4 regions of the Psychromonas sp. SR45-3 genome follow, and region 4 is predicted to be linked to each of the others. Evidence: predicted binding sites of a transcription regulator. Region 4 holds the regulator's gene; each other region holds the start of a gene.
The links. Region 4 encodes LexA, which represses DNA repair genes until DNA is damaged. Its sites were predicted from a motif close to TACTGTATNNNNATACAGTA; they were not measured.

Region 1 (8,359 bases), on a different contig from region 4:
CAACTTGAGTTTATTTTCAAGAACTAACCAACCAGATCATCTAAAATGATATGGAAATTACATAGGTATTTACTTAAATGATATGGAGATGTATGTAAATGTTGAGTATTGGTAAATCAAATGTAAATCACAATAGCAATGTTAACAGTTTTAAACATTGCTTGAAGAAAATACTAACAATATTAACAGTTTGCGACTTGCGCCTCACGGATCATTCGCATTCGCATTCGTTGTGCATGGCGAATGTGCTTACGAGCCGCTTGCTCTGCAGCTTCTGCATTTTTATCTCGTATTCCAGCAATAATCTCTTTATGTTCAGCATGGGCTAATGTTATGCGTTCAGGTTTGTTTAAAGTTGTTCCCCCTAATAAGGTCATCGCATTAGTGAGTGCATTTAATGCGTCGATTAAATAACGATTATTAGCAGCTTGGTATAACGCTTGGTGAAAAAGTCGATTGGCTGCTGCCGCTTTAATCGCATCTTCTGCATTTTCCAACATGATGTCATTTAAATCTTCTAATTCGGTAATTTCTGCTTCTGAAATATGGCGTGTTGCAAACAATGCAGCAGTACCTTCAAGTACTTCTCGTGTCTCATACAGTTCAATCACTTCACGATCCGAGAGTTCTTTTATTACCGCGCCTTGCCTTGCAACATGAATCAATAAACCATCACTTTCCAAACGGCGAATAGCATCACGCACAGGAGTACGGCTGATACCAAACCTTTCGGCAATTTCGACTTCCCTTACTCGCGCCCCAGGTTTTAATTCACCTTGTTTAATTGCAGTCAGTAACTTCTGGTATGCAACCTCACCACGAGATTTATTTTCACTACTTGTATCTGCCATTAGTTGCCTTAATTGATGAACGAAGCGTTCGATTGTCGTGATCTGTTTAAACATTTTTTACATTATAACTTGACATAAATAATAAAAACATTCAACTTAAATGCAATTGTATACAAGAGTATTCTTTAGTTTTTATCATAGAGGAGGTTAAATGAAGTTAGAGCATGAACACTATGATGTTGTTATTGCAGGCGGAGGGCAGGCGGGCATTGTGGCTGCAATAGTCGCTGCAGAAAAGGGAGCTAAAGTTTGTTTATTAGAGGGAGCGCCGCGCTCATACCGAGGCGGTAATACACGCCACACTAGAAATTTACGTCCTATGCACATTGGGCCACTTTCGATATTAAGTGGTACTTATGACGAACAGGAATATTGGCAAGACTTAATGCGTGTAACACAAGGAAAAACCAATGAGAACTTAGCAAGGATGACCCTTAAGCGATCGTCAGAATCTGTGCAATGGTTAGAACAGCATGGAGTTCAGTTTCAACCACCTTTAGGCGGCACTCTGCACCTAGGCCGTACCAATGCATTTTTCATGGGCGGAGGTAAGCAATTAATAAATGCACTTTACCATTATGCAGAGCAGCTAAAAGTTGAAGTACATTACGATGCAATGGTGACGGATATAAACATAGAAGACGGTGTTTTTAAAAGTTTATCCGTAGGTGATCAGCAGATTTCAGGTAAATCTTTGATTGCTGCCAGTGGTGGGTTTGAAGCGAATATAGACTGGCTGAAGGAAGCGTGGGGAGACGTTGCTGAAAACTTTATTATTAGAGGTACCCCCTACAACAAAGGCGCAGTGCTGAAGCTATTACTTAATGCAGGCGCTCAACAAGTTGGCGAATCAAATCAATGCCATGCCGTAGCGATTGATGGTCGCGCACCAAAATTTGATGGCGGAATATGTACTCGCGTTGACTGTGTTTCTTTAGGTATTGTCGTTAATAAAGATGCGCAACGTTTTTACGATGAAGGCGAAGACTTTTGGCCTAAACGTTATGCTATATGGGGGCGCTTAGTTGCAGCACAACCCGACCAAGTAGCACACGTCATTATTGATCAAAAAGCAAAAGGTTCATTTATGCCTCCTGTATTTCCCGCACAAACGGCAAATACAATTGCCGAGCTAGCTGAAAAAATGGGTGTCTCTCCTGTTACCTTAGAAGAGACCGTTAATGAATATAATGCGGCAGTTCAACCAGGAAGTTTTGATCATACCGAACTTGATGGTGTTCATACCGCAGGTTTAAAGACCAACAAAAGTAATTGGGCGAGAGCTATTGATACACCGCCTTTCAGTGCCTACTCATTACGCCCCGGTATTACTTTTACTTACCTAGGCGTTGAGGTTAATGAACAAGCTAAAATGAAAATGTCCGATGGAAAAACAAGTAAAAATATCTTTGCAGCAGGAGAAATAATGGCCGGAAATATACTCGGACAAGGTTACCTTGCAGGAATAGGTATGACCATTGGGAATGTATTTGGAAGAATTGCAGGAAGCGAGGCGGCTGATTATGCGAACAACTAATAAAGTAAAGGAAGCACAAAGAGTCATGACCATTTGTAATGCATGTCGTTATTGCGAAGGTCATTGCGCAGTGTTTCAAGCGATGGAATTACGTTTAGAATTTAACGCAGATAATTTAGATTATTTAGCCAACCTTTGTCATAACTGCGGCTCGTGTTATCACAATTGTCAATACACTGCTCCACATGAATTTGACCTTAACGTACCGGCTGCTATGGCGGAACTGAGACAAGAAAATTATGGTGTCTATGCATGGCCAGGATTTATGGGTAAGCTTTTTGCTAATAATGGTTTATGGATGTCGTTACTATCAATTATAGTAATTACAAGCTTCTTTATAATCACCAAGATATTGACTGGGGATGGTTTTTGGGATGTACAAGAGCAGGCCTTTTACGGCGTAATTTCGCACAATACAATGGCATTTATATTTTCCACTGTCTCCGCTTTTGTAGCGATTGCAATGCTTGCCTCGGTCATCAAATTCTGGAAAACCATGTGCCTGCCTTCTCCGTTTAGCTTGAACTGGAAACAGGTAAGACAAGGTGTGAAAGATGCATTAACATTAAAATATTTAGATGGGGGTAATGATCAAGGTTGCTCTCACGAAACTGAACAACCTTCCATGGCACGCCGCTGGTATCATCAAATGACATTTTGGGGTTTTATGCTGTGCTTTGCTGCGACATCAACGGCGACAGTCATGCATTATGGATTTAATTTACCAGCACCCTATCACTACATTAGCTTACCAAAGCTATTTGGGATCCTGGGTGGCATAGGATTAATTGTAGGGCCGATTGGCTTGCTCTCGATCAAATATAGAGCGCCCAATGAAGTGAAAGGAAAAACCAATAAAGGCATGGATGTGATTTTTTTAGTATTACTTTTATTAACGAGTATTTCTGGACTTTTACTGATGTTGTTAAGAGATACACAATGGGTAGGTTTGGTATTAAGCTTACATTTAGGTATTGTCATGACATTTTTTCTTTCCATGCCCTATGGTAAATTTATCCATGGTTTTTATCGTTTAATTGCTTTGGTTGTTTTTGCGATTGAAAAAGATAAGCACCAAGCAATAGCTGGTGTTGAAACAATTAACGTGGTTAATATTGATACTGCCTCAGTAAAGGCACAAAAAGCCACCGCAGCGATGCAAAAGCCCAACTAGTAGGCAGTTACTTAATTTTGGATAAACCAAGCATGCTTAAGGTCTCTACTTAACGGGCCTTGAGTATTGAATTAATCAGTCATTCAATCGACTTATATTAATACCATAAGTCGACTCGGTCATTTCATCTACCTAAACAGTCCTCCATATCTATAAGCTAGGCGCCCTTCAATAATTATTTTGCTACTCTTTTAGTTTTAGATACTTTCTTAACTAAACCAGGCTTTTTAGTCGTCGCTTTTCTTTTCGTATATGATTTTTTAAACCCACTTTGGCCCGTTACCGGTAAATTAACCAGTGATTGAGGGCCATCACTGATCGCCTTTTTAATAATTTCACCAAGCTGCTCCTGCAATGGAGAGACAAACCCTTGATAACTTTGTTGCTTTTGGCTAATTGCATTTAACTGCATTTCCCATAACGCAGTCATATCGGGTAACGTCAAACTATCCGGTAAACTCTCAATTAACTTACGACCAACCTCTGTTGCCTGAATCGTTTTACCAATTCGCTGTAAAAATTGACGCTTAAACAATAGTTCTATAATCCCAGCTCTTGTTGCTTCAGTACCCAATCCATCGGTTTCTTTAAGCACTTTTTTAAGTTCTGAATCTTTAACAAAACGTGCAATATTACTCATTGCGGCTAATAAAGTTGCATCGGTGAAATGAGCTGGAGGCTGTGTATTTTTATCAATGACTTCACCACGTTGACAGTATAATATTTGCCCTTTTTTTAATGTCGGTAAAAAATTTTCCGTTTCTTTTTGGGGAAATAATACCTTCCAACCATCGCTTTGTTTTGATTTGGCTTTACTAATGAACAGGCCTTTATTGATCTCAATCTCAGCAACACATTCAGCATAACAATAATCATCATAAAATTGACTGAGATACTGACGAGCAACCAATTGATAAATATTTTTAGCAACAATATCTAACGAACTAGTGGATTTTTTAGTATCCGTTGGAATAATTGCATGGTGTGCATCTACTTTACTGTCATTCCATGCCCGCCCTTTAATCGACAGATTTGCATCCTGCACAGCTTGATGCAATAACGGTTCATTATTTGCAACAGCTTGAGTAACGTATTTAGCTTGTTGGTGATGATTACGCGGTAAATAACGTGAATCTGAACGCGGATAAGTAATTAGTTTGTGGCGCTCATAGAGAGCTTGCGCTGCATCTAAGACTTGTTGCGCACTGTATCCAAAACGTTTTGCGGCATCAATTTGTAATCCAGATAAGTTGTAAGGCAATGGAGCAACTTGTTTTTTATTTTTCTTAATAAAGCTTAATACTGTGGCAGGTTGGTCGGTGATCCTAGTCGCTACATTTTCAGCCAATGCTTTGATCAGCACTCGGCCTTCTGGATCTTGGTAGGGAGCGCAAGCCTCACTAGGTTGCCATTTAGCCGTAAATACCTGCTCTGTATTTTTATTTTCCATCAAATGCGCTAATACTTCATAAAAAGGTTTACTAACAAACTGCTCAATCTCTTTATCACGCTTTGCCACTAACCCTAACAATGGCGTTTGTACTCTCCCCACTGAAATAACCCCTTTATAACCCGATTTTTGGGCTAATAAAGTATAAGCACGGGTTAAATTTAAACCGTACAACCAGTCGGCACGCGTTCTTGCTAATGCCGAAGTTGAAAGTGGAATAAAATCTTGGTTTGAACGTAAATTTTGAATGGAACGTTTCACCGCATTAACGGTTAAATCGCTTATTAAACAACGCTCAACTTGTTTTAATTTATTGCCTTTAACACCACTAAAATGAATCACTTCATCGACCAACAGTTGACCCTCTCTATCAGGGTCCCCAACATGCACTAGTTGGTCAGCTTGTTTAATTAACTTTTTTAAAATACTTAATTGCTTGCTCGTTTTGGCAACAGACTTCAATTTCCATTGTTCAGGAATGATCGGTAAATGTTCAAACTTCCATTGCTTAAAGCTCGAGTCATAGGCTTCAGGATCTACTTGAGTTAATAAATGCCCGATACACCAACTCACCACATCACCATTACCAGCATAAATACAACCATCAGCTTTACGATGTGGTTTAGGTAATGCATCTGCAACCGCACGCCCTAGGCTAGGTTTTTCAGCAATATATAGTTTCAACGTTTACTCCAACTGTTTTTATAGACAGTATTTTATCTGTTCCCATAATTCAAGCCTTGGTCGCTTTTATTTGCAACTATGTCCACTATTGCTTGACTAATAAGCAATACTTTTAACTAGGTGTCTTTTATAATATTGGTATTACTTTGCATTATCGCCATATGCTTACCTTAATAAAACACCAGATTGATTAAATAACATTGTTTGAATGAACCAAACAGATTTTTAAAAAACATTGAAATAGTATATTTGATAACGAATTTAACGAGAGAACCAAATATGAAACTAACCAAAAAAGTAACATCATCATTATGTCTATGTAGTGTGTTATTTGTTGCAGCCTGTAATGCCGATGAAATCAACCAAGATTCTGCAGTAGCAGTGCTTGACGCTCCATTAAGCACCAAACAAGTAAGCCACGCAAAAGCAACGGTGGATACTGTAATTGACGCAGAGACGCTATATAAAACTTCTGCAGCCAAAAAAACTGAGCCCACTAAATCTTGGGACGAAGTTAAAAAGTCCAGTGAAGAGATCTGGGATAAAAGTAAAAAAATAAGCCAAGATGCATTAGAGACGGGTAAAGAAACCACCAGCAAAGCATGGAAAGAAGGCACTGAATCAAGCCAAGAAATGTGGGAAACTAGCAAAGAAAAAAGTAAAGAAATTTGGGATAAAAGTAAAGAAACCAGTAAAGGCCTTTGGGAAGATGGTAAAGAATCAAGTAAAGAGTTATGGCAAAAAGGCAGTGAAAAGCTAGATAAATTATTTGAAGAGTCAGATGCACCAGAAAAAGGTGATGCTTTTGATAAAGCAAATCAAGCTTTTGAGTCTGATGAAATTTAACGATATAAAAATTTTACGATGCGAAAATTTAAATAAGCCCAAAGATCACACAACAAACAGATAACTTACCCCTGTACTTATTCAGATTATAAGCACAATAAAGATGCATTAAATTAATGCATCTTTATCAGGAACAAAACATAAAAATCACATTACTGTGCTAACACCTATATCATTAACTAACAGTGTGACTAAGTCTCTTAGTTTGGCATCAATTTCTTTATTCTTTACCGAACGAGTTTCAATATTATAGTTATCAAAAAAGTTTGGCATAGACAGCGAACCCTTTAGATCAGCTGCAAAATAAGGAGCAGATCCCACCGCCGAGGCCAATACTGATGCCGCTCCACCAGGACCAGGAGAAGCGGATAACATTAACATCGGTTTATTTTGGTACACTTTAATGTCGATACGTGAGGTCCAATCAAAAAGATTTTTATAAGCTGCTGTGAATGACCCGTTATGCTCTGCATAAGAAATAACAATGGCGTCAGCTTCGGTAATTTTGTCGTAAAAGTCCTGTGCCTGTTGCGGTTTTCCTAACTCTACTTCTCGTTGAATACTATAAATTGGCATTTCAAAATCATTAAGATCCAATAATTCAACTTCAGCTCCTTCTATTAAATGTGCGGTGTAGTTTGCTAGCTTCCGATTCATTGAGTTTTTTGAATTACTGGCTGCCAATGCTAATACTTTCATGCGGAATCCCTTACTGATGATCACTTTTTAAATGAGGATAATAATTAAAATACACCGAAAATGACTCTATTAATGGAATAGGCTAAGGTATATTAATTTTATTAATAAATTATTCTTTCATATATAACTAACTGATTTTTTTTCCTAACAATATTAGATCATATTCAGCGCTAAATTGGTATGGCTGATTGATACTAATTACTCTCGGGTTTAGTGACATCAATTGCAGAATCATATGAATAGTAAGAAAACAGAACAAAGCAGAACAAAGCGGTATGGAAAAATGTGCTGGAATAGTTCAATACCATAGAATGGTGTTTGTGAAATCAATTGAATCCTAGATTCTCATAACAAGTGGGAAAAATGTAAAAAAAAGGCTGATGTTTCCATCAACCCTTTTTAACAGATAAAAGGATAATATGCCCCGTACTTTGACCTAAGCTAAATCACTAACATTAGTATTTAATGAAGTTAACTTTTTATAAGCAAGTTACAAAGCAACATTATTAATTTATCTATAAAAATATGTTAACTATCTAAGTAATCTAAGTCGTCGTAATCATCACCTAATAGTTCTTTTAAACGTCTTCTTTCTTTTAACTCTTCAATACTACGGCGAACTTTGCCTCTTTTTCTATCATTTAATAATGCTTGTTTTTTCTTCATCGATGCATTTTCTTCATCCCAATCATCTTCAGGAAAAAAATCAGTGATATCTTGAGTCTCATCTTCAGTTTGTAGAGAGTTTCTATTTGAGTGTGCCATTTTAATTCTCCAATCATGACAGTATTGCTATGCCGTTATAGGCTTATTTATAACTACAAAAAACTAATTTTAAATATTAAGTACGGGAGACTTTTATCTACGATTAAATAAAAAACCATACCTACTCTTTTTAACTCATTATTTAAAATAATTCGATAAAAATTTACATAAAAAATAAGATTAAAAATCATTTTCTATAAAATATGAGATTAATCAGTCATTTTTTTGATTATTAAGTCAATTTAATGATAAAAAAATATTGACGATAATAATTATCACTCTATTTTTCACCTATTCGATAATATACAACAGCTTCATAAGCAGTTACATTAAGAGTTTTTTTCAAGATATAA
Region 2 (8,359 bases), on a different contig from region 4:
GTGAATGCGTTTGGTTTCATTCTTGCGGGCATCATGGCTTCGATATTCTTCATCGCTCCAAGCGATGTCATGATTGGTGGTTTAAATGCGCTGGCACTTATGGGGCTTATTTACAACTTCGGTCTTTCAGCTTCTGCGGTATGGGGTGGGTACTTCTCTGAGTTGTTCCCTGCACACCTTCGTAGCCACGGTGCGGCACTGTTCCATGGTGGTCGTATCATAGGTATGTGGGCGCCAATGGTGCTTATCTATATCCAAGAACGTTCAAATTTAGAGACTGCAATGTGGGGGTCTCCGATCATATGGGTTGTTGCGGGGCTATTATGGTTGTCGCTACCAGAAACGCTGAAAAGTGGCATTTTCAACAAAAGAAAATCTCCAATACAAACCAACGCTTAATTTAATTAAAACGGCAGGCAATGTGCCTGCCGACAAGCACAATCAATTTTTTCGAGTCCCATCTTAAGTTGGCTCGCCAATATATGGAATAAAAATATGTCTAAATATCAAGAAGCAAAACTCGTTGTACGTAAATATTTCGATGCTATGGAAAATGCAACTCACGAAAATGTAGCAGAAATACTAGCATCTCATACTTCAGAAAATTACCTATGGCGTGGCGTTTACCCATTCCGAGAGCAAGAAGGTGCGCGAGCAGCTGCTGATGTTTTTTGGTCTCCTCTTATGAAATCTATGACGCGTATGCAACGCCGCCAAGATATATTTATCGGTGGTGATAACGATGTAAATAATGATGAAACTTGGGTAATGAGCATGGGTCACTTCATGGGCTTATTAGATTCTGAATTTCTAGGAATGCGTCCAACCGGCAAGATCATGAACGTTCGTTACGCTGAGTTCAGTTGTGTTGAAAATGGTAAAATAACGAAGACAGGTCTGTTTTTAGATCTATTAGGCATGATGGATCAAGCTGGCTGTTATCCTCTTCCGCCCTCTACCGGTAAATATTTCGTTTACCCTGGCCCACGTAATCATGATGGTTTATTGTTTGAAGATGCGGATCCAAAGGAAGGTGTTGCAACACTAGCCCTAGTCAATAAAATGGTTGACGACCTATCTGCCCTTAACGACAGTGGCGCGATGGGTTGCCCTCCAGAAATACTTGCTAAGAGCTGGTCTGAAGATATGATTTGGTATGGCCCTTGCGGCATCGGTGCATCATATACAATTCATCGTTACCAACAGCAACACCAACTTCCATTCCGTAACAATCTTAAAGACAAGAAGTTTAACGGCCATGTTTGTCGTTTTGCTGAAGGCAGCTTTGCTTGCTTCTTCGGTTGGCCAAATCTGTCTAACACCCCTACTGGTGGCTTCTTAGGAATGCCGGGCGGCGAAGTACGCGCGAATATGCAAGTAGTTGATGTTTACTACCGCGATGGTGACAAGCTATCTGAGAACTGGGTATTAATAGACTTGCCATACTGGCTGCAACAGCAAGGGATAGATGTATTTGAACGAACTCAACAAATATTAAACCCTACTCTGTAATACTAATAAAGCCTAAGCTTAAAAACTTGGCCTTAATTACCAACGAGTGTTTCTTAGCTGAAGCACTCTTTGAACAACCCGTTATCAATCAACCACAAATTAAAATTACTCTGTGGCTTTCAGCACCTTGAAAAACGAGTAATGGGTTGTACCCATATGGTGACCACATTATAATTATAAAACCTTATTTATTATAGGAATAAGGTTTTATAATTTTGTGAGTACGCACCATAATTATGCTATTCTTTACTAAGTTAATTTTTAAATAAGCACTTACTCATGAATTCACCTAAAACTACTGTTACTTCAAAAGACGTTGCGAAATTCGCGGGCGTGTCTCAATCTACGGTATCTCGTGTTTTTGTACCTGGCAGTTCCGTTGCTGACAAAACCAAACAAAAAGTCTTTGAAGCAGCGAAGGCACTTAACTATCGTCCAAATGCTTTTGCTCGCAGTTTATCAACCAATGAATCTAAGCTTATTGGCTTGGTTTTTCCGGATACTGATTACCCGATTCACATGAAAACGCTGCAATTAATTTCGATTGAATTACAAAAAAATGGGTATTCTGCCGTATTAATTCCTTGGCAATTGAATGGGGGTGTAGAGCATTCAATCCCTAATATTTTTCAGTATAGGGTGGATGGTGTCATTGCTGCTTCAGCAACGTTGAATAAGTCACTTTATAAAGAATGTGAAGAATTTAATATTCCAATTGTTCAATATGCCCGTGTGGTTGAGGGAACCAAAAGCAGTTATGTGATTAGTGATAACTTTACAGCGGGGAAAACTGCGGCACAGTTTTTTCATCAAACCGGAGTAAAATCAGCCGCCTACCTTACTGGCAACATCCCTACATATACTAATGGGGAACGCCAATCTGGATTTTGTGCTGAATTTGAAGATCTAACAGGATGTCCGGTTCGAGTGATAGAAGCTGATTTAGGCTATCTCGATTCTCTGGATGAAATTAGAGCTCTATTGTCTAGCCAAGATAGAGTAGAAGCCATTTTTTGTGCTACCGATGAACTGGCAATAGCAGTGATGGATGTCGCTCGATTAGAGTTTAAACTGCGTATTCCTGAAGAGTTACAAGTGATAGGTTTTGATGATATACCTCAAACAGAATGGCTCAATTATCAACTCACTACTTTTCAGCAGGACTTTAGCCGCTTAGCCAGAGAGTCGGTAAAAATCATTGTAGAACAAATTGCAGAACAGAGCGCTAGCTTAGTAAAACTCATGATTCCAATAAAATTTATAGAACGTAATACGACGAAGAAGAAAAATCATAATATTATTTGAGGCCTAGCTTCATTGCACTATAAAGTCGCCTATGACTATCCTTCAAATTTACCGAAGCTATACTTGAATTCAAAATCCAACTATTGAAGATGAGATCCACAGTTCCCCCAAGGGGAGCGCTCAAATCAACCTGAGAGTAGACAATCATAGTGTGATTAATTGATTTCACTACCCTAGCAGTATAAACCCTAATTTATTGCCAAATGCTGCATAGCGTAGTCGATAAAAACTCTGAGCCTAGTTGGCATATATTTAGTTTGGGCATACTGAAGTGCAATGATCCCCTGATAATTACTCTTAATCGTCCAGTCGCAGAGAACCTCAGTAACATTTCCTTTGCTTATTGCTTCCTGCACCACAAAATCAGGGAAAATACCGATACCTAAGCCATTAATAACTCCGTTTAAGCGCATCTGAGAGTGGTTGACTGCGTAGCGTCCTGAAACTGACACTGTATGGGATTCATCGCCTTTAATAAAATCCCAGATGTGGTCGGTTTCATTTTCAGCTAAATATAGACAATCGTGCTCTGTTAATTGTTCAGGGTGGGATGGAACCCCTTTCTCTTTTAGGTAATCAGGGCTTGCACATAGCACTAAGTTGGTTTTACCAATCTCTTTTAGAACCAAATTTTCATCAGGTTTATCGGTAAGAAGAAAGGCAATATCGATCCCCGTTGTAAAAATATCGATTGCCCCATCAATAGCACGTAACTTGAGCTGAATCTGCGGATACTGCTTTAAAAATGGTATGACAAAAGGCTGTAACACCACATTTAAAAATGCCTCAGGCGCGGCAACGGTTATTGAGCCAGCAGGCTTATGATGGATGACACTTGATATTTCAACCGCTTGCTGTGCAGCATTAACCATAGAAATGCATTGATCATAAATCTTCTTTCCTGCTTCGGTAATGATCAGTTTTCTGGTCGTTCGTTCAAAGAGTTTAACAGATAAGGCTTTTTCTAGCCGAGTAACTGTTTTACTCAGCGCTGAAGGTGTGACATTTAGTTTTTTAGCCGCAGCAGTAAAGCTTCTCTCCTGAACAACAAGAGTAAAACTAGCAAGGTCGGGTAATAAGGCGATCAGTTTTTGAGATATTATCATTCCATTTGTGCCTTTTTTTCACTAATGCTTTTCCATCTATAGGGATAATACTCTTATATCGAATCAATTAGAATGTATTTACGGTGTAAATGATTCTATAGCTTGTTCGGGTTTATTTCATAACAATCTGTTTTTATTAAATGTTTAAAAGGAATATGCTCATGACCTCTACCTTTTATAATCAAATCAATAATCAGATAAAAGACCTAAAATCAGAAGGCCTATATAAACGTGAGCGCGTTATTACTTCAGCTCAAAATGCCGCTGTGTCTACCTCTACAGATGAAGAAGTTTTAACCTTCTGCGCTAATAACTACTTAGGTTTAGCAAATCATCCCTCTTTAATCGAAACAGCTAAGAAGGGGTTATATGAGCAAGGTTTTGGTATGGCATCCGTACGCTTTATTTGTGATACGCAAGATAAGCATAAGCAATTAGAAGCTAAGTTATCAGCATTTTTAGGGATGGAAGATACTATCTTGTATACCTCTTGCTTTGATGCAAATACGGGGTTATTTGAAACTATTTTAGATGCAAACGATGCGATTATCTCCGATTCACTTAATCACGCATCAACCGTTGATGGTGTTCGTTTATGTAAAGCGAAACGTTTACCGTTATGCAAATAATGATATGGCAGAATTAGATCAACAATTAATTGCTGCAACTGAAGTTGGTGCTCGTCATAAAAGGCTTAAATGGCGACGACTTCAATAGTTGCAATATTTTTAACCTACGGACAGACTATATGTTACACAATTTTATTTATTTTGCAGATATGTTAGGTGTAATTGCTTGTGCGATATCAGGGGTACTTGTTGCAGCCCGTTTACGTATGGATCCCTTTGGCATCATAGTTTTAGCTACTGTTACTGGTATTGGTGGAGGAACCATTCGAGATATGATGATGAGCGCAACACCCGTATTTTGGATTCTTGATAACACCTATTTATACGTAATTTTATGCACTACCGTTTTAAGTGTTATTTGGCTGCATCATATTCATCGTTTTCCAGTGTTTTTATTACCTCTGCTAGATGCCTTTGGCTTGGCCATATTTACCATTATCGGAGCACAAAAAGCATTGTCTTTTGGATTTACTGGCCCCGTGGCAATTGGTATGGGCTGTATCACAGGTGTAGCAGGTGGTATGGTACGAGATCTTTTAAGTGGTCAAATCCCCTTTGTTTTACAAAAAGAGATATACGCGACAGCATCTATTTTAGGCGCAACCTTATTTGTAATAGGCCATTTCATTGGATTAACGCCAATTTTATCAATGCTGCTTGCTATATGTGGCACGCTAACATTGCGACTAAGTGCAATATATTGGCACCTGTCTTTACCTGTATTTATACTTGATAGAGAAACTTAAGCTTAACTTCTATTCATACTAACTGATGGTATTGTCAATTTATCTGAGCCCAACGATTAAAGCTATAAAATCAGCCTTAATCTAAATTTTGGACGCAACTAACATGCACGCATCCATTTAGAAAATGATCGTTCACAAATGCATGGTCCCCCCTTGCTTCAAGTAAGTACCTACCCCATCTAAATAAAATATTATTACACGTAGAGAGGATCACTCTTTCAATAAACGCTCCCGAACTCCACAAGTATGAATGTATTTTGCTGTAGTTTGGTTCTCATAACGACTATCCACTTTATGCTCCATGTGTCTGCAGTTTCGACATAAGTTGATGATTCAGTTGTAATTGAATCAATTTATTTACGAAGCCATGCGCATTATTTCAATGTAATAGCAGTCGATTGACTGTCTCATGCACAAAACTCACGCAAGATTACAGTTCTAATATTGCTGAGATTAACCAATTTAGTTTCAGCAATTCCCTTTTAAGCTTTACCTTCCTTCATTAACGTTAGCTATAGACATTCAACATCATTAAATCACAGTCATGGGATAACGTTAAACGGTAAGGTTACTCATCAATCAAACTCAACTGTACTGGTTGCTCAGGGAGTTTATTGCTTAAGCCAACACTGAGGCCTAATAAGCGAATGGGTTTGTCCGGATTGGCAGCAATCAATTGATGTAACAATTGTTCAAAAATTGAAATGTTAAGTTGCGTATATTTTCGCTCACTACTTTTGATTGTGAAGTCACTAAACTTTAGCTTTATCCCCAATTTAGTGATCACTTTATTCTCTAAATGTTTTTCCAACCGAGATTGTAATTGTAAGTAAAAATCACTGAGCTGCTTTAGGCACTGCTCTTCACTGAGCAAGTTATGTTCAAATGTATGCTCAACAGCAACGGATTTTCGCTCTCTATTCGGCTGTACTTCTCGTTGGTCAATGCCCTTACTGTAAGCTGATAATGCTTGCCCTAGTTTACCAAAAGTCGATAACAACTCTTGTTCTGGATATTTCCTAATATCACCACAGGTAAACAAGCCTTTGTCAGCTAAGTGTTGCTGCCCTACTTTACCTACACCGGGGATTTTTTTAAGTGGCAAGGTTAAAATAAAGTCACTGGCTTGCTCTGGACTGATCACACATTGTCCATTAGGTTTATTTTCATCAGAGGCTATTTTCGCTAAAAATTTACAGTATGAAACACCCGCAGATGCTGTTAGATTCAATTCTTGTTGAATCGATTTTCTTATATCTTGGGCAATATAAGTGGCCGAACCTTGGAACAAAGTACAGTCGGTAACATCTAAAAAAGCTTCGTCCAGTGATAAAGGTTCAACTAAAGAGGTGTAGCGAAAGAAAATTTCACGTAACTTTTTAGAGACTTCCACATAAACCGACATTCTTCCCGGCACGATAAGCAGATCTGGACACAATTGCTTTGCTTGAAATACAGGCATAGCAGAATGCACACCATATTGACGTGCTAAGTAATTACACGTCGACAAAACACCTCTACGTTGACTGCGGCCCCCTATCGCAAGTGGTATATTCTGATAGCTAGGATTGTCACGCATTTCGACTGCAGCATAAAAACAATCCATATCAATATGAATTATTTTACGTGCTATTGGAGTAACACTCGGCGCTTTAACATCTGGATCTGACTCGGTCGTTTCTGAATACATGGTTAAACGACCTCTAGTAGCATTGCGTGGAAGATAAATGGATAAAAGATTAACAATCAAAAATTAACAAACACTGATAACTAGTTGAATGATAATAGTTAATAGCACTAAAATGATTTACTACAACGCATTAACTGTGTTTATAGACAGTTAATTTAATGGCTCTACTGAAAAAATACAAGTTAAAAATTAAACTTACGTTTGACATTGACCTTAGGGTAAAGGTTAAGCTTTAACTATTGAGTGAGATCAGGCATTTTAATTGTCCCAAATAATCATCACTTAACTTACTATTTTTAACTAATAAGGTAACTGATATGACAACAACACAACAAATAACGTTCCCTGTCTATGGAATGAATTGTGCTAGTTGTGCCAGTAAACTAAGTGCAGCATTTAATACACTTGATGGCATCGAAGCCAATGTAAATATCACTTTAGAAAAAGCAAGCTTAAGCGTCGATGAAGCGCAATTAAAAAGCCCTATTGCGCCTCAAATCATCACTATTTTAGAGCAAAAAGGCTATCAGACCGATCACCAACAAGTAGTGTTTGAAGCGGAGTGGTCTTGTTCAAGCTGTGTAGAATCAACGATAACAGCATTAAAAAAACACCCACTAGTGGTGGATGTAAAAGCAAATTTTGCGACGCAAATTGTGTATGTAGAAACATTAGAAAGTTTTGTTAACGACTCTTTTATCAAAGCGTTAATCGCCTTAAGTCCTTATCCATTAACGGCAAAGAAAGCGATCACATCACAACAACAATTAATTGAAAAACAAAACAAAGAACGTAAAAAACAACAACAAGAAAAACTAGGCCTCGCTATTGCCCTACTGTTAAGTCTGCCATTCTGGTTCGCAATGATCAGTATGCTATTTAGTGATTCGCCGTTATTAACGCCTTGGTTTGAGCTTGCTTTAGCGACTCCTCTACAATTTATTATTGGTGCTCGTTTCTATAAAGGTGCTTGGAAAAGCCTGAAAGGTCGATCAGCGAATATGGATGTGTTAGTGGTATTAGGCACCTCCGCAGCCTACTTTTTCAGTCTATATATGATTCTAAAAGGCAATACGGGGCATCTATATTTTGAAAGCAGTAGTTTAGTGATCGTATTAATTCGTTTAGGTAAATATTTGGAGTTTCAAGCTAAACAAGCAAGCTCTAAAGCGGTGAGTGCTCTAAATAAATTACAAGCCGTTGATGCCTTGGTCAAAAAAGGTAAAGTATTCAAACGAGTATTGATTGATCAAGTACAAGTGAGCGACCTAATACAAATTGCAGCCGGTGATAAAGTCCCCGTCGACGGCGTTATTTTAGAAGGCAGCAGCTACATTGATGAAGCATTATTAACCGGTGAAAGTAAGCCAG
Region 3 (8,359 bases), on a different contig from region 4:
ATATTAATCCACAAATCCTTAATGATATCAAACCTTGTCTAGCTAAAAACTCATTGCTGATCGCTATATTGATCCCTTTGGTTTTCGAACTACGACAAGGTCCTTTACTTGTACTTTTTATAAACCCACTGGCACCCAATTTGATCAATGATCTCACTTTCGTCCACGGTTTTCGCCATTCATTTTAACTCTCTATTTTTGTCCGCTTAATACATCAGGAGGTTTAACAGAAAAATCGAGAGTTTTTTGAAAATAGAAGGGCAGTTAGATTAATATTTTTTTATGAATAGCATGTAGTTAAATTAAAATAAAAAATTTTCTGTCATTTAAGACAAATTTTTTATTAATAATTAATAAGAAAATTAATTCTGCTTATGATCTTATTTTTAGGAGCTAGGATAGGAAAAGAAATTATTACTATCTGTAAAAATATTGGGGTGTAAATAGTAATTTTTTAATATCCATAAAGTTTATCTAGTTTGTTAAAATTTTAATTTATTATTTCCATATTAAATTAAAACTTGCAAGCCAAGTGTAATGAATAAAAAATATTAGAACAATATCAAATCATAAAGCCAGTTAATGTGAGAGTTCATCATTAGTCTTTTAAAAATATTCGCATCAATAGGTTAATGAAGTGTATTAATCATTTTTTAATTAACAATTACAAAATAATTAAGCGTTAAGTAACAGCTAGAAGTTAATCTTGTAGAAAATATTCAAATTCAAACATAAAAGTATATGGCATTGAGATTAGTATTAAGATTAATCTTTTAATGGAAATCATTGGTCTCTTAAAAATATCTGACATCAATAAGGTTTGATGCAGTGTGTTGATAAATATTTTGTCTATAACAAACCGATTAAGAAATTGAAGTAAGTTCATGTCAAAAAGTAAAACTTCATGGCAAAGTTTAGTATTCAGATTTTTATGGAAGCGGAAAATATTCGTAAATGTTTGAACAAAAAAGTAAGTCGGATACAGATGATTTAATAGGTTTAGGCAAGCCAGGTTAAATTTAAAGTATGCACGAATTTAGCATTTCGATTATTCGAGTATGTTAGCAACACCTATAAGAGATCTCATGCTTAATTTACATAGTCATATTTACCAAGCTGATTCGTGATAAACGCCAAAGCCTGAAAAGCGCAAAAAACATAAAGGATAACAGTATGTTATACATTTTATGTTAAATAGAATTATGGTAAATAAAAGAAAGTTAAGGTGATACTGGATCTCATTCTTAATTTACACTGACACAAGTTAACATTGAGAATAGCTATATTAAAACCCTATTTAACATAATATACATTACACGAAGTTTTGTTAATGCTTGTGGCTAGGTGGTATTTGTGTGGTAAAAATCATTCAATATGAGATTTTCCTCAACCGTAATATTTTATAGTTACTAATTAACCTGTTGTTTTTATTTGAAATTAAATATCACGTACGTATTTAATGAACTCTCGCTAAGTTGAATAATTATTTCCAAGTTAATCTCTATTATGTCGTTTATACTCGTTTCCTTATTTATTAAACTTACTCATTACTGCTAGTTAATACTACTGGCTAATAATGAGTCCATTGCTTAGTCATTAACTAGTTTTTTCATTTGGCTATTGTCGGCCTAATCGTGATTTTTCTTTATTATATTGTTAACTCGTAACTTGAAAATTAACTGTTAGCTTAGCTTATTACATTTATCACATGAGTTTTAGATAGTTAAAACTACTTATTTTGTTATTTCTTAATGTAAATACCCGATAATTACCTTATAAATACTGAAAACATTTTTTTTACTATCAACATTGCTAAATTTGATTATAAATTAGGCGCTCTGTGTTGAAATCTGAGATGTTATCAAGGCATTTATCTATAAGTAGGAAATCTCAGAGCCATTAATAAATAACTTTTTATCTTTAATTAGTTAAATATCATGCCTAACTACTTTTTATTATCAGCTATTAGACCAGAATACTTTTTATTACTTTAGATAAATACTATTTTTATTTTTTAACATTAATGCCAATACTTAATCCTTATGCTTGTTAAAATTATTTAATGTTTAATAAGATTTAATTGTTATTACAGCTTCAATACCAATTACTCATCTAATGTCATTACGACTTAAAAATTAATTACTTGTATTGATATTATTATTTTAACTTTGTTGATATAAAAACATTGTGGGTAATTTTTTATTGGAATTTTAAAATTAACTATTTGTTACTTGCCAGTTACCTATAAAGACAAATGTTATTCAATGATCGTTAAAGTTTTAGCGTTCTCTATTTAGTTTTTTATTTAATAGATAGATTAATTAATTATTTAAATGATACGAACGCATAAAGTTTAATTCGGGTTAAGTAGATTTTAATAAAATAACTTTAACAAAGTGTCTTTAAAAATATTACTTTAACAACATAGTCTGGATATTTTATCTATTTTAAATATCACACATAGATGGCTGACTATCTATTATTGATAGTCCATGAAATTATTTAGTTATTATGTTTTATTGCTTGCTTTCATTGATTATAAAAATAAACTTATGTGTCATGCAGCCTTTAGTGAATTGAAATCTGTTTAGTTGTGTCGTTACTACCAAGATTTATATTTGTTATCTTGTATTTATTAAAAAATTGACAGCCACCCTATCAATTACAATATTACGCACACGTTACAATGACACATTTAGAAACTTTAATTATTTAATCGTCTGATTTTAAAGTACATTTATTCTCTAACTTAACAGTTACTGAATCACAGCACAGGCCTATAAATATATTTTTACAGGTCTCTATTACCGGTTATGCACTTAAATTTTAATACCAGTTCTCTTTTATAGCTGCTTATAATTGTTATCTTCAGAAAGTCCAAGTAAGACAACAGCAAGTGGTATAAGAATCAATATTTTTTGAATAGGCTAAACTTATTTAAAATTTTTTGGGGGATGTATATAGTGACACATCAATAAAAAATTTTATGGTTGAATTCGTGTCACTACTTCAGGCTTAATTCCTTCAGAGCCAACTACCGAATTTATTGTTATCTAGTATAGGGCTCTAATGTAGTAACTGGCTGATAAAAATATTTATACTTACTACTAGTATCCTCATCTGTTTTTACTTTTTGATGAATACTTATAATGCGTCAGAAAAACCATATTTTAAATTATAGGCTTTATATTTAGCTCAATATTAAATCAAAAAAATTAACGGCTCCCCTTCTCTATATGTTGGTTATTTATGTAATAAACCCGCTCTTTTATATAAAAAATTTACTTATATATAGCCGGAAATAAAGAAAAAATGAGTGTTGAAATAGTTTCTATTAAAATTTTTTAAATTTACACTTTATAAAAATTTGTTAGGCATAATCTCCAAAAATTATATCAATGCGCTTTAAATCAATACATTACAGTCACTTTCTTAACAGGATAAATTCATTTTAATACTATTATCTAACAACCAATTTTAGGGATATCTTTCCAATGAGTTGTGTATTGTGGTGTTAATAACTCTCTGCGCATTAACCATTTTTCTTCAGTGCCTTGTGCTGCAAAAAATAAGCTATTTGTACCATAGCGGTGATTAATTCCATCTAACATTTTCATCAATGACGCGTTATGTTCACTTGGATTGAATAGATCAAATTGTTGGTGTTTTTGACTACTTAAATTCAGTAACGCAACGCCAATCTTGTAATATCGCACACCGGGTTTAAATAGCAGATGTATATTCTCGCTGATTGCATGTAGCAGTCGCGAAGTGTCGTTAGTGGCCTGAGATAAGTGGACAATTACTTTATAACTCGCCGGTGATTTATCAAAGGGGCTACTTGATGCAAACGCTAATAATGTACTGCATAGTGAATATTGTTCTCTGGCTTTTACGCAGGCAATGGCAATATGTTTGGCTAATGCTTGATTTAGGCTTTGAATATCCATAATACGTTTCCCAACACTACGTGTTGAAAATATTTGTAGTTTATCAGCCCTCACACCATCCCATATCTTACAAGGTTGGCCATTTAGCTCATTGATTGTGCGTTGTAACTCGACATTAAATAAACTTTTGGGTAATAATTTAAGGTTAGCTTTACTCAGTTGTAATACTGTTTTGATACCATTCTGGGCTAATTTTTGATTGGTTTTTTTACCGATCCCCCATACGTCAAGCGGTGATAATTGTGAAAAAACATCTTCTTTAAACTGATCATTATCTAGCAAGCAGACACCGTTAAAACCAGGCCATTTTTTGGCAACATGATTAGCGACTTTTGCTAAGGTTAAGGTTTCGCCTAACCCTACACAAACCGGTAAGCGAGTTTCCTTCCACACGGCACGACGTATTTTTTCTGCCTGAATGGTTAAATCTGCAATGCTATGGCAGCAGTGACTAAAATCTAAGAATGATTCGTCAATCGAATAGATGTGTTGCTCTGGTGCAAAGCGCCCTATTATTTGCATCATTTTATGCGACAAGTCTGCGTAGAGTTCATAGTTTGAAGAACAGACGATAATACCTTTTTTTTCACAAAGATAACGCACTTTAAAAAAGGGTTGGAATTTTTTAATGCCCAATGCAAGCGCTTGTTTATTGGCGGCTACAATACAGCCATCATTATTAGACAATACGATGATCGGCCTTCCTCGCCACTCTGGCCGAAACACTTGTTCAGCGCTGCAATAGAATGAGTTAGCATCGACTAAAGCAAACACTATAGATTGGCCGCTAATAATTGACTGCTTCGATGGCAACGAATTGAACGAGTGACGACACCTTCGATTGTAAATTGATCGTCTTCATTAATAGGGATAGTTTTATAGCGAGGGTTAGCCGAGAGCAACAAACGCTCATTTATATTAATGATTTTACAAATAAACTCACCATTATAATTAGCGACGATCACGTCGTTGTTTTTAACCGTGACATGTCTATCGACAATAAGGATATCACCACTGTATATACCAACACCTTGCATGGAGTGACCATCTGCTTTACCAATAAAGGTGGCATTTGGGTGCTCGACAAGCAGTGCATCCAAGCTTAATGGTAATTGTAAATAGTCACTTGCCGGGCTTTCAAAGCCGGTAATGCCTGCACTTGCTGTAATCAGAATGAAGTTCATAATAACGCTCATAATTTAACTGTATAAATAAACAGTTAAATTATAAGTGAGTTTGTTATAAGTACAAGCAGAAGTTAATGCATGGTGATAGTATTACTGGCGAATTGATGTGCATCTAATCCTTGCCTTTAGCTCAATCGTTTCCCTAGTAATAACCTGACTAACTTTATATTATATTTTTGTTATCATGGTTTTACATTATTCCCATTCGGCAAAGCCGTTAACTTATTAAAGGCACAATGTGTTAAATAATGTTTCAGAGTTGTTATCCATCAAGTTGAATAATTTTATTCATCGTATTGATTCTAAAGCATTAATGGTAGAACTGGCTATTCAACATCGATGTAGTTTAAAGCGTATTCGTCGTTCTAAAAATTGGGGATTGGTAGGGGAAAAAAAAGATCTTATTCAACTCAGTCTATATTTTAGGGAAAATAATAGTCTTTGGATTGCAGAAGCGATTGATAAAGCATTACCAAAAGCAACCGTAAATTTATCACTCTTATTAAAATCGAACCCAGATATCACAGTCAATGAATTAGTTGCAGCATCTGGTTGTTCATTGGTTGAAGCGAGAGCTGCGATTGATTCAGCTGAACAACTTATTTGATGTGGTTAGTTAATAATGAAACTTTTTATTTTGAAAATACACCGTGGCGATTATAAAGCGTGGCTTTGTATAACTCGTAGAAAATGATTAAAATTACCTTTAGTTCATTGAATCAGAAACAATAAAACTCCCATTATTTTTATGCTCCTAATAAATCTAAATGTTTAATTTTCTTGTAACGTAAAGACATAGAAATACAATGCGCTAACTCTTGAGGTACTGGTTGGTCAATTTTCAAGATGATTGCGCGATTACCATCATATTTAAAAATATCGCCATAGACTTCTTTAAATGTATCAACGAGTGATGTTTTACAATTAAAGTAAATACAATACTGCTCAGGATGATTTGCTTTCCAATCAAATCGAACCGTACTCCCTGTTTTGCAAACGTAACTCGGTTCGCCCCACTTTAAGGTTTCCGTGATATCAGTTATTCCATCTTGCTTAGCAATGCTAAAAATTATATTTCGAATTGTATTCAGTAAAACAGCAATATGTTCAGGGTAGGTTTCAAACTTTTGTTTAACATTTAAGTCCATTAGAGAGTCCGCTTTACCAAGAAGTTTAATAGGGGGCGAATATATAGTCAAAAACTATGTTCCCCCTCTTGTACAGTCTGATGATTGAGCTAACCATTTAACCGTTTGCTTCATTTATAACATAAACAAAAGTGCTCTTCACTCAACTTGCCTTTACTGCACCAACTAAACATCTCAGTTTGTGAAAAAAGATGGCGCTGTAATTTCCCATAAGAATTAACCTATTAATTTGTGTATCTTGAATCATAATGGGATCCATTCATATTAAGTTATCTACCTAGCTCCAATGCTGCCTAGCTTCAATGCTACCTATTGTTAATGCTAATTAGCGAATGTAAAGTGTACAAAAATGAATAAGGTACAATAACGGACTTTTTTAAACTCCATGTAAAACTGTTACTGTTAATTTTTAACCCATAAACAGTCTCTTTAATAATGCAGTAAATTCTGACCTAGCGAGATCTTCATTGATATGTTTGAAATCGCTGATCACAGGTTTTCCTGCTACGTAAACATGCTTGATTAGGTTTTCATTACAAGCAAATAACCAACGGTTAATAATATCTTCATTGTTACTTGCAGCAATAAAAGGGTGTTGATTATCTAGCACCATAAAGTCAGCTCGGTGTCCTACTGCTAAACCTAATTTTACTTGTGCTGCTTGATTCCCGCCAAGTCGTGCTTGGTTTAATAAAAAGTCACCTACATGATTCTGTTGATCACTATAAAGCCGATTACGTTGTTGATCTCGTAGTCGCTGGCCGTATTCCAGCGATCGCAATTCTTCTACTAGTGACAAACTAACATGGCTGTCCGAACCAATTCCCCAACGCCCTTGAGCTTCCATAAATGCTACCGCAGGGAAAATACCATCGCCGAGGTTTGCTTCTGTTGTTGGACATAAGCCAACGACTGCTTTGCTTTTAGCGATTGTGAATAATTCATCTTTATCAAGGTGTGTGGCATGCACTAAACACCAACGTTGATCGATGCCTATTTCATTATTTAACCATTGCACCGGACGTTGACCACTCCAGGCCAAACAATCTTGTACCTCTTTTTGTTGTTCTGCTATATGGATATGAATAGATATTTGATTGGATGTCGCGCTTAATACTGTTTGTATTTGCTCTTGAGTGACGGCTCTTAATGAATGGAAACAAATGCCTAAACGATGTAATGGATGATCTGCGAATTGTTTTTCACAGGCCTGATGCAATGCTAAATATTGGTCACTATTGTTGATGAACCGCTTTTGTCCGCTGTTAGGCGCTTGCCCTGCAAAACCTGAATGTGCATAAAGCACAGGTAGTAGTGTTAAACCTATTCCAGCTGTATCAGCGGCGTGCATTAATTGTTCTGCCATTTCATTGATTTGAGAGTAGGCTTGGCCATTTTGTTGGTGGTGTAAATAATGAAACTCTGCAACTTGGGTATAACCCGCTTTGAGCATATCAATATACAGTTGGGTTGCAATAATACGCACATCATTGGGAGTGAGTTGTTCAACCATTTTATACATCAGGTCACGCCAACTCCAAAAGCTGTCTTTAGGATCTAAGCTGACTTCAGCCATTCCAGCCATAACGCGTTGAAAAGCATGTGAGTGAAGGTTTGCAATTGTAGGTAACACTGGCCCATTTAAACAGATTGCCTTGTTTGCCACTACGTTGGTAGTGATGCTTTTGATGCAACCATCGATGACGTCGAAGCGAACATTATCTGCCCATCCATTTGCTAACAATGCTTGTTTTGCAAAATAAACCTGTTTAGTCATAAAACAATTCCACTATAATTGATTAAAAATACACACTAAAAAGTGTTTATGAGTGTAGCCTAACCTATCTTGTATATACAAGATAAACTTGAATCTATCTCCTATCTGTTATAACTACAAAATACTGGGTATAATTGCTTATTAAACCGTTTTATTTTTAAACGTTGTATTAATTGCCCCCTCTTTTAAACAAGGTAAAATCGTGACCGAAACTACCAGTAGCATGATGAACAAGCTTTCTCAGTCGATAGAGGACTCTCCAGCCCCTATTTATGCGCGCGTGAAACAAGCAATCTG
Region 4 (8,359 bases):
CCATTACACCTAAGTCGATAATTTCATAGTTATTGCATTGTAAAATAACACCTACGATATTTTTACCGATATCGTGTACATCTCCTTTTACGGTTGCCATCACTACTTTACCGTTGGTTGCACCCACTGCTTTAGTCGCTTCAATAAATGGATTTAAATAAGCAACGGCTTGCTTCATTACCCGCGCAGATTTAACCACTTGCGGTAAGAACATTTTACCTTCGCCGAACAGATCACCAACGATATTCATGCCATCCATCAATGGCCCTTCAATCACTTCGATTGGCATATCCACATTTTGACGTGCTATTTCGGTATCTTCTTCAATAAATTCTGTAATGCCTTTAACTAATGCATGTGCAATACGTTCATTAACGGGCAGACTACGCCATTCTAATACTTTGGTCTCGTCTGCTTTTTCAGCGCCATCACCACGGTATTTTTCTGCAAGTTCTAATAAAGCATCTGTGCCATTAGCATGTTTATTTAAGACCACATCTTCAACGGCATCTTTTAATTCTTTGGGAATATCATCATAAATCGCAAGCTGTGCAGCGTTTACGATCCCCATATCCATCCCGTTTTGAATACAGTAATAAAGAAATACAGCGTGAATCGCTTCACGTACAGGATTGTTACCACGGAATGAGAAAGATACGTTTGAAACACCGCCAGAAATCATTGCATGAGGTAAGTTATCTTTAATATCTTTCACTGCTTCAATAAAGTCTACAGCATAGTTATTATGCTCTTCGATCCCGGTGGCAATAGCAAAAATATTAGGGTCAAAAATGATATCTTCCGGTGGAAAGCCAACTTGGTTAACTAAAATGTCATAGGAGCGCTTACAAATTTCATATTTACGCTCGCGGGTATCCGCCTGTCCGTCTTCATCAAAGGCCATCACAATTACCGCAAAACCGTAACGACGAATCAATTTAGCTTGATGAATAAAGTTATCAACGCCCTCTTTCATACTGATTGAGTTAACGATACCTTTCCCTTGAACACACTTAAGCCCTTCTTCTAAAATTTCCCACTTAGAAGAATCAACCATGATTGGTACGCGTGAAATATCAGGTTCAGAAGCACATAGGTTTAAGAAACGCTTCATCGCAAATAATGAATCAAGCATCGCTTCATCCATATTAATATCGATAATATCTGCGCCAGCTTCTACTTGATGCAACGCTACTTCAAGCGCTTCATCGTATAATTCATCTTTAATTAAACGTTTAAAACGGGCAGAACCGGTTACGTTTGTTCGCTCACCAACATTTTGGAAGAGTGAACTAGAACGAATAGTTAACGCCTCTAAACCACTTAAACGACAAGCAACTTCAATCTCTGGTAATTCGCGCGGTTTGATACCCGCAACGGCATCAGCCATCGCCTTAATATGCGCAGGCGTTGTACCACAACAACCGCCCACTAAATTTAAAAAGCCACTTTCAGCCCACTCTTTAATATGCACCGACATTTCATCGGCTTCTAAGTCATATTCACCAAAGGCATTGGGCAAACCGGCATTAGGATGTGCAGAAACATAAGTTTCTGAGATACGCGACATCTCTTGTACGTATTGACGTAACTCATCGGGACCCAAGGCACAGTTTAAACCGAATGTTAGGGGTTCCGCATGACGCAATGAATTGTAGAAAGCCTCTGTTGTTTGACCTGATAATGTACGACCCGATGCATCGGTAATAGTACCGGAAATCATCACAGGAATTTTATAACCGAGCTCTTCGAATACCGTTTCAACTGCAAAAACAGCGGCTTTTGCGTTTAAAGTATCAAAGATAGTTTCAATCAGAATTAAGTCACTACCACCTTTAATTAAGGCTTTAGTCGATTCAATGTAAGCAACAACCAGTTCGTCAAAAGTAACGTTACGAAAAGCAGGATCATTAACATCAGGAGAGATTGAACAAGTACGGTTTGTTGGACCTAGCACACCCGCTACAAAACGAGGACGGTCAGGTGTTTCATCGGTTTTTTCATCGGCAACACGACGCGCAATACGTGCGGCTTCATAATTGATTTCAGCAGAAATAGATTCCATTGCATAATCAGCCATAGCAATGGTTGTTGCGTTAAATGTATTGGTTTCAAGAATGTCTGCACCCGCATCTAAATATTCACGATGAATATTAGCAATGACTTCTGGCTGCGTTAAAACTAATAGATCGTTATTGCCTTTTAAGTCGCTTTTCCAGTCTTTAAAACGTTCGCCACGAAAGTCAGCTTCTTCAAATTTATGGTCCTGGATCATGGTTCCCATACCACCATCGATCAGAAGAATGTGCTTTTCTAACTGTGCTTTAATTAATGCACTACGATCACTTATCGACATAGAGTTCCCTGCTACTTTATTCTGAGTAAAAAATGAGTGTCAATAATAGCATAAAACTTGTAGTCATAACCTTTCAAAGCCATTTCTATCTTGAAATATTCTGTTATAAATTATGAATTTTTTGATGGTTGAAACAGGTCATATATTCACTAATGTAATAGCAATTATATTAGGGAAGTGATCTAGGCAGCGCAGGAAAGCAACTTAGCTTAAAGGGAAGATTTCAATCGAGTCGTAAAAATTGTATATAAAAAAAGCGAGCTACTTAGCTCGCTTTAAAATATAAAGAACAATTGAGTTGTGACTATTAAAAGAGGCATTAATATCGATAATAAAAACTAACTTGATACTAATAAAACTTTACAAATAATCCACTATCTAATTTGATAAAAGTGAATGTTAGAAACGCCCGTTGGCAATGAGTTAACTAATATAAACTCCTAACTCTGACACCCACTTTCAATAAAATGATAAAACGTAAAAATAATTAATCCTCCTGTATTAATGAATACAACCAGTATTAACTTCTAAAACTGTATCTAATTACCCCGTTGGGTAGGTGAGTGTTTAAATTAACAACTCAGTTTTTGATGCGGTTTCAGTACACTGGTACGAGTAAAATTTAAAATAATCTTATACCTCCGTTTTATGTTTGTTAACGTGAAAATGCTTAAATTGGTCAAGTGCATTTAATGCGATTGTGAAGTTAATTTTAATAACTAAGCTTCCTGAATAACCAACTTGCTAACTGCGCAGAAGCACTGCCTATATTTGACTTTACTCCTCTTAAGCTCTCTTAGCTACTAATAATTGTAGGAGAGCTTTTTACCTTTTCCAGTACTATTTTTCATCTTTATAAATTATTTACAAAATTTAGATTAAGTCACTGAGATCGTATGGTGTTACCTGATAAACACAATAATTTAGCCAGTTGCTATATAAGAGATTTCCATGGCTACGCCAAATTGCATGTGGAATTTCATTCTCATCATCATTCGGGTAATAGTTAATTGGCATGACCGGATCTAGCTCTTCTTCAAGGTCTCTTAAATATTCGTTATTTAGTGTATTTGCATCGTATTCGGGGTGCCCAGTGATATAAACCTGACGACAATCAGGACTTGCCGCAAGATATACTCCCGCATCAGGCGCATCTGCAAATACTGTTAAATCTGTTTTATCTTTAATAGTACGGCTATTAAATTCAGCATAACGAGATAATGGCGCCCAAAATTCATCGTCAAACCCTCTTACTAGTGGATGATGATGATGTGACGTTCGGTGTGAATAAATACCAGAGAGTTTATCATCACGGGTTTCTTTCTCTAATCCATACAGTATGTTTAATGCTGCTTGTGCCGCCCAACATAAAAATAGCGTTGAGGTAACGTTATGGCGAGACCAGTTAACTATTTCCGTGAACTTTTCCCAATAATATACATTTTCAAACGGAATGGTGCCAAGTGGTGCGCCAGTAATAATAAAGCCATCCCATTTTCGATTTTTGATTCGCTCAAAGTCACCGTAGAACTTATCTAAATGCTTTTGCGGTGTATTTCGTGTTGCTCTAGCGTCCACTCGTAACAGTTCAATATCAACTTGTAAGGGAGTATTAGATAATAAACGCATGAGTTGCGTTTCAGTTTCAATTTTTTTAGGCATTAAATTAAGGATCAGAACGCGCAGAGGACGAATGTTCTGGTGACTAGCTCGTGTTTCTGACATCGTAAAAATATTTTCAGATTTTAAAATACTTGATGCAGGTAAATCATCTGGAATACGAATTGGCATAATTACTTCCTTAAAATGGCCTTTTAGACATCTAGAAGTCTAACACTAAAGTAACTATTTTAAATACTTAAATCTAATTTAGCAGCTGTATTTATTTTTTATCTCTATTTTTTGACCTCAATTATTGTCAAAAGTTAACTACTTCCTATGTTGATCCTTGATTATTTTTATCGATGCTAGCGCTTCCACCAGCTTGTCCTCACTTTATGTAGAATAATTTTGATACATTAGTTAGACTAAAAAAACACCAATAATTAAAAATAAAAGGAATAGTAATGCTTAATATTCAAACGGTTGTAGCGGACTTACATAATCCACAACATGCACAGGCTTATTTAAGCTTAATGTCGCATTATGCTTGTGACCCTATGGGTGGAGGTGAAGATTTGAGTGACTTTGCCAAAGAGAACTTAATCACAAACTTGCTTGCTAGGAATGATGTTTTTATTGTTTTAATTTTTAGTGATGAGCATCCAGCTGCATTACTAACTGCGATAGAAGGCTTCTCTACTTTTGCTTGTAAGCCATTATTTAATATTCATGATGTTGTCGTACACAATGATTTTAGAGGCCAAGGCCTTACTAAACATTTATTTGAAAAAATTGAAGAAGTCGCAAAACAGCAGGATTGCTGCAAAATAACGCTAGAAGTATTAAGTGGTAATGCCATTGCTTGTAAAGCTTATCAGCGCCTTGGCTTTTCTGATTATCAGCTGGATCCTGAGTTTGGTAGTGCATTATTTTGGACAAAAAAGTTATAAACTGCGATCACCTACCGTTTAGTTTATACATCAACTCAACGGTAAACAGCCCTTACTGATTTAGCAGCAACCCTAAATGAGGCTAAATCCATTAGCGCTTTTAATAATTCGCCTGTATTGCTTTAATATCTTCAACCATTAAATCCATATCAACATGATTAATGCCCTGTGCATTAATTGTCGATTTAAACGTGGCATGAAACTCACCTTCAGGATTGATTAGAACAATAGAAGCACTATGGTCAACTAAATAAAAATCATCAGTTTCCCCCTCTTCAACCAAGCTATAAATCAATCCTAATTGAGTAACAAATGGCCAAAGTTGTTGATGGGTGCTGGTTACGCCAATAAATGCTTTATTAAAATAGTGCACATAATCTGCCAGTTGTTCTGCTTTATCTCGATTAGGATCAACAGAAATAAATACAACTTGTGTGGTTGTATTTCGATCATTGGCTAAGCTTGGGTAAATACGGTCTAGGTCTGCTAATGTGGTTGGACAAACGTCGGGGCAATAAGTATAACCCACAAAAAATAAGGTCCACTTTCCTTTTAAAGATTGGTTGGTAAAAGCGACTTCCCCAGCTTTTTCAAAGGCAAATTCAGGTAATGGCTGCCGTGTCTGTTGTAACACTAAGGCATCATTTTTACTGTGAACTAAATGAAAAGATTGGGTGCTACCGATAATAAAAAATAAAATCATTAACAGCGCACTAAAAATTATTATTAAACGTTTCATTTAATTCACACTATAAGTTTGGAAGAGGGTTATTAATAACACTAATTGCCAATTACATCCAATCTGCAGTACGAATAACCCCAACCGCAATCCCTTCAATATCAAAAGATTGATACTCTAAGTCGACCTTTATCGCATCAAATAAAGCATTTTCTGCTTTTAATGTTATCTGCTTACCATCACGATAAAAACGTTTTACGGTGACATTGTCTTCAACACGCGCAACTACAACTTGGCCATTGTTTATGTTTTGAGTTTTATGTACAGCCAATAAGTCGCCATCCATAATACCAATATCTTTCATGCTTTCACCTTCAACGCGCAGTAAAAAATCTGCCGCAGGATGAAATAAAGCGGGGTCAACATCGTAATGTGCTTCTACATGCTCTTGAGCAAGAATAGGCTCACCAGCAGCGACTTTGCCAATTAAAGGTAAACCTTCATCGGCCACTATTTCATTATCTTTATGGTCGCTAACAACACGAATACCACGAGAGGTGCCTGACAATATTTCAATTGCACCTTTACGTGCTAAAGCTTTCAAATGCTCTTCTGCTGCATTGGCGCTTTTAAACCCAAGTATTTTCGCTAATTCAACACGCGTAGGAGGCATGCCAGTTTTTGCAATCTGATCTTTAATAACGTCTAAGACTTCGCCTTGGCGTTTGGTTAATTCTTTCATTATGAACTCCAAGCAATAAAAAACTGTAAACAAACACAGTGTATATTTATACATGGATAATTACTAGGGGCTGTTTCTCTTTAGCGCCGTTTTTATAGGAATTTATGCGACTACTATCAGTTTGAATAGATTAATGATTTTAAACCTATTTAAAAAGCTCAGAAATGGACAAAGGGCGTACTGTTCGAAGTAACAATAAAAAACCACAGGCCTCTAAAATTCGACATTTATTCATCCCACTCACCATTCCACTTACAATCATCAGTGAACGGAACGGCAAGCCGATTTTAGACTGCACGTCGAAGAGCTCGCGAGTGAATTCAGACAACGTAGACCGCTTATAACACACCTTTAAAACTAACAGTGGTTGCACCGCTGTCGTTTTTAGGACCAATCCAAGTTAATGATTGTGCTATCGATGGGGGGAGTTTATCTGTGCCTTGAATTTCACCATTTAATTGGTAGATACCACCCTCGCCAAGATTAATATCTAAGTTTGTATTTAATTGCTCAGATTCTTGAGTGACAAAAGCAGTAATATTGCCATTATCACATCCTAAGTCTACGGAAGGAGAAGCTAAATTTACATTACCCATTTGACTATAAACAAAGGCATTATGCCATACCACTCTTCCCTGTAATTGCTCACAATAAGGGTCACCTTGCTTTATCTGCTGAATAACTGCAGAAAAATCACCTTCTATTTTTACTGGTAATTTAGTTGGTATCAATGTGAGTAATTCTGCGGAGGTTAAATCAACCATAACATTTGATGCGCTTGCACCTGTTAAACCATATTGCACAAAACCTTTGCCTGACATTTTATTAGGGCCATTATAAAAGGAGACATCAGCACCTATTGCTAAATTCAATAATGCTTTTAATTGAACATTCCATTGCACATTATGGAGCGTAACCTTAGGGTTGATGATAATTTGTTTGGCTTGTCCATTCCATAGGCTACCAGAAACATTATTGATTTTAACCGTTGAAGCTGGCATCCAGCTGACAACAGCTGCAGCAGGTAGATTAACTAATAAACTACCACAGTAAACCAATACAACAAGTATCGCTATTTTGACTTTCATTTGAACCCTTTTACAATGCTAATAACTTAATGACAGACGGTTAATCTTAACCATACCTTGTATTTTATCCTGATTTAAATCAGCACTATTAACTTGTACTTGGTATTGATTTTGTAATGCAGTGATCCATTTTAAGAATTGGTTGAATTCAACTTGATTAATCCAAATATCAACGCTGCCATTACGGTTTTGAATACGAGAAATAACAATTTTATTACGCTTTGCAGTACTACTAATCAACTGTGATAAATTTTGTTTTCTCGCCGTTGTCTTATTATTTCCAACACCCGCAGCAACGAGTTTATTAGCATTACTTTCTACCCAATGTAATGTTTGTTGGCTACTTTGTAGTTTTTGCTGACTCTCTGCTAAATTAGTCGCAATAGGTTGCCAAATAAGAAAATAAATAATCGCAATGAATACAACCACCAGCGAAATAAAGGTCAGCTGTTGCTCTCTTTCTGAAATGTTATCCCACCACTCTTTGATTTGTTCAAACATTAGTTAACCCTCACCGTTAATACACCGCTGACACGGTTTTTATTATTACTCAATGCCCCTTGGCCAAGCGTATATTTAGTAGGAACTTTTTTGGCGAGTAATTCAAAGGCCTGAAAGCTATCGGCACTAACCGCTAAACTTATTTGTTGGTTTGCACGATTAAATTTTAACGTTGAAATTTGTAAGCTCGGTACCGCTTGAAAAACTGGAAGCAAATCATTTAACATCGGTAACAAACCATCTGCCTGTGTACCAATCGATGACTCAGCCAACAAACTTTTCAATTTTTTCTTAATTCGGCTGTATCGTAAAGGTGATTGATTAGCAAAAGCTTTTTGGTAGAGAGTCTCTACTTGATGTTTTACTAATAAGGTTTCTCGATCTGCTTGTTTTGTGGTGATAACAGCATTAATTAATACCACAATAAACAAGATAGCAGCG

Region 1: H5084_RS13140 (DNA topoisomerase III) is a predicted target of LexA. The motif match lies at 5,707-5,726, and genes of this name have one in related genera.
Region 2: dinB (DNA polymerase IV) is a predicted target of LexA. The motif match lies at 7,121-7,140, and genes of this name have one in related genera.
Region 3: H5084_RS16890 (LexA family transcriptional regulator) is a predicted target of LexA. The motif match lies at 5,152-5,171, and genes of this name have one in related genera.

Annotation. Positions count from the first base shown of each region.
Region 1 covers NZ_JACJDP010000024.1:47,762-56,120, forward strand. The annotation lists gene H5084_RS13125 (GntR family transcriptional regulator) at 183-851, opposite strand; gene tcuA (FAD-dependent tricarballylate dehydrogenase TcuA) at 1,003-2,388, shown strand; gene tcuB (tricarballylate utilization 4Fe-4S protein TcuB) at 2,375-3,562, shown strand; gene H5084_RS13140 (DNA topoisomerase III) at 3,738-5,696, opposite strand; gene H5084_RS13145 (hypothetical protein) at 5,976-6,542, shown strand; gene H5084_RS13150 (NADPH-dependent FMN reductase) at 6,690-7,241, opposite strand; gene H5084_RS13155 (PA3496 family putative envelope integrity protein) at 7,770-8,006, opposite strand.
Region 2 covers NZ_JACJDP010000013.1:69,827-78,185, reverse strand. The annotation lists gene H5084_RS09405 (MFS transporter) at 1-399, shown strand, start outside; gene H5084_RS09400 (ester cyclase) at 496-1,512, shown strand; gene H5084_RS09395 (LacI family DNA-binding transcriptional regulator) at 1,792-2,817, shown strand; gene H5084_RS09390 (LysR family transcriptional regulator) at 3,006-3,923, opposite strand; partial or broken gene H5084_RS09385 (aminotransferase class I/II-fold pyridoxal phosphate-dependent enzyme) at 4,085-4,610, shown strand; gene H5084_RS09380 (trimeric intracellular cation channel family protein) at 4,672-5,298, shown strand; gene dinB (DNA polymerase IV) at 5,867-6,988, opposite strand; gene H5084_RS09370 (heavy metal translocating P-type ATPase) at 7,306-8,359, shown strand, end outside.
Region 3 covers NZ_JACJDP010000044.1:10,630-18,988, reverse strand. The annotation lists gene H5084_RS16895 (Y-family DNA polymerase) at 3,465-4,724, opposite strand; gene H5084_RS16890 (LexA family transcriptional regulator) at 4,724-5,134, opposite strand; gene H5084_RS16885 (ribosome recycling factor family protein) at 5,376-5,744, shown strand; gene H5084_RS16880 (DUF1801 domain-containing protein) at 5,884-6,285, opposite strand; gene H5084_RS16875 (formimidoylglutamate deiminase) at 6,695-8,062, opposite strand; gene hutC (histidine utilization repressor) at 8,265-8,359, shown strand, end outside.
Region 4 covers NZ_JACJDP010000027.1:12,989-21,347, reverse strand. The annotation lists gene metH (methionine synthase) at 1-2,356, opposite strand, end outside; gene metA (homoserine O-succinyltransferase) at 3,230-4,147, opposite strand; gene H5084_RS13785 (GNAT family N-acetyltransferase) at 4,423-4,908, shown strand; gene H5084_RS13780 (SCO family protein) at 5,009-5,647, opposite strand; gene lexA (transcriptional repressor LexA) at 5,700-6,329, opposite strand; gene H5084_RS13770 (type II secretion system protein N) at 6,668-7,417, opposite strand; gene H5084_RS13765 (type II secretion system protein M) at 7,436-7,918, opposite strand; gene gspL (type II secretion system protein GspL) at 7,918-8,359, opposite strand, start outside.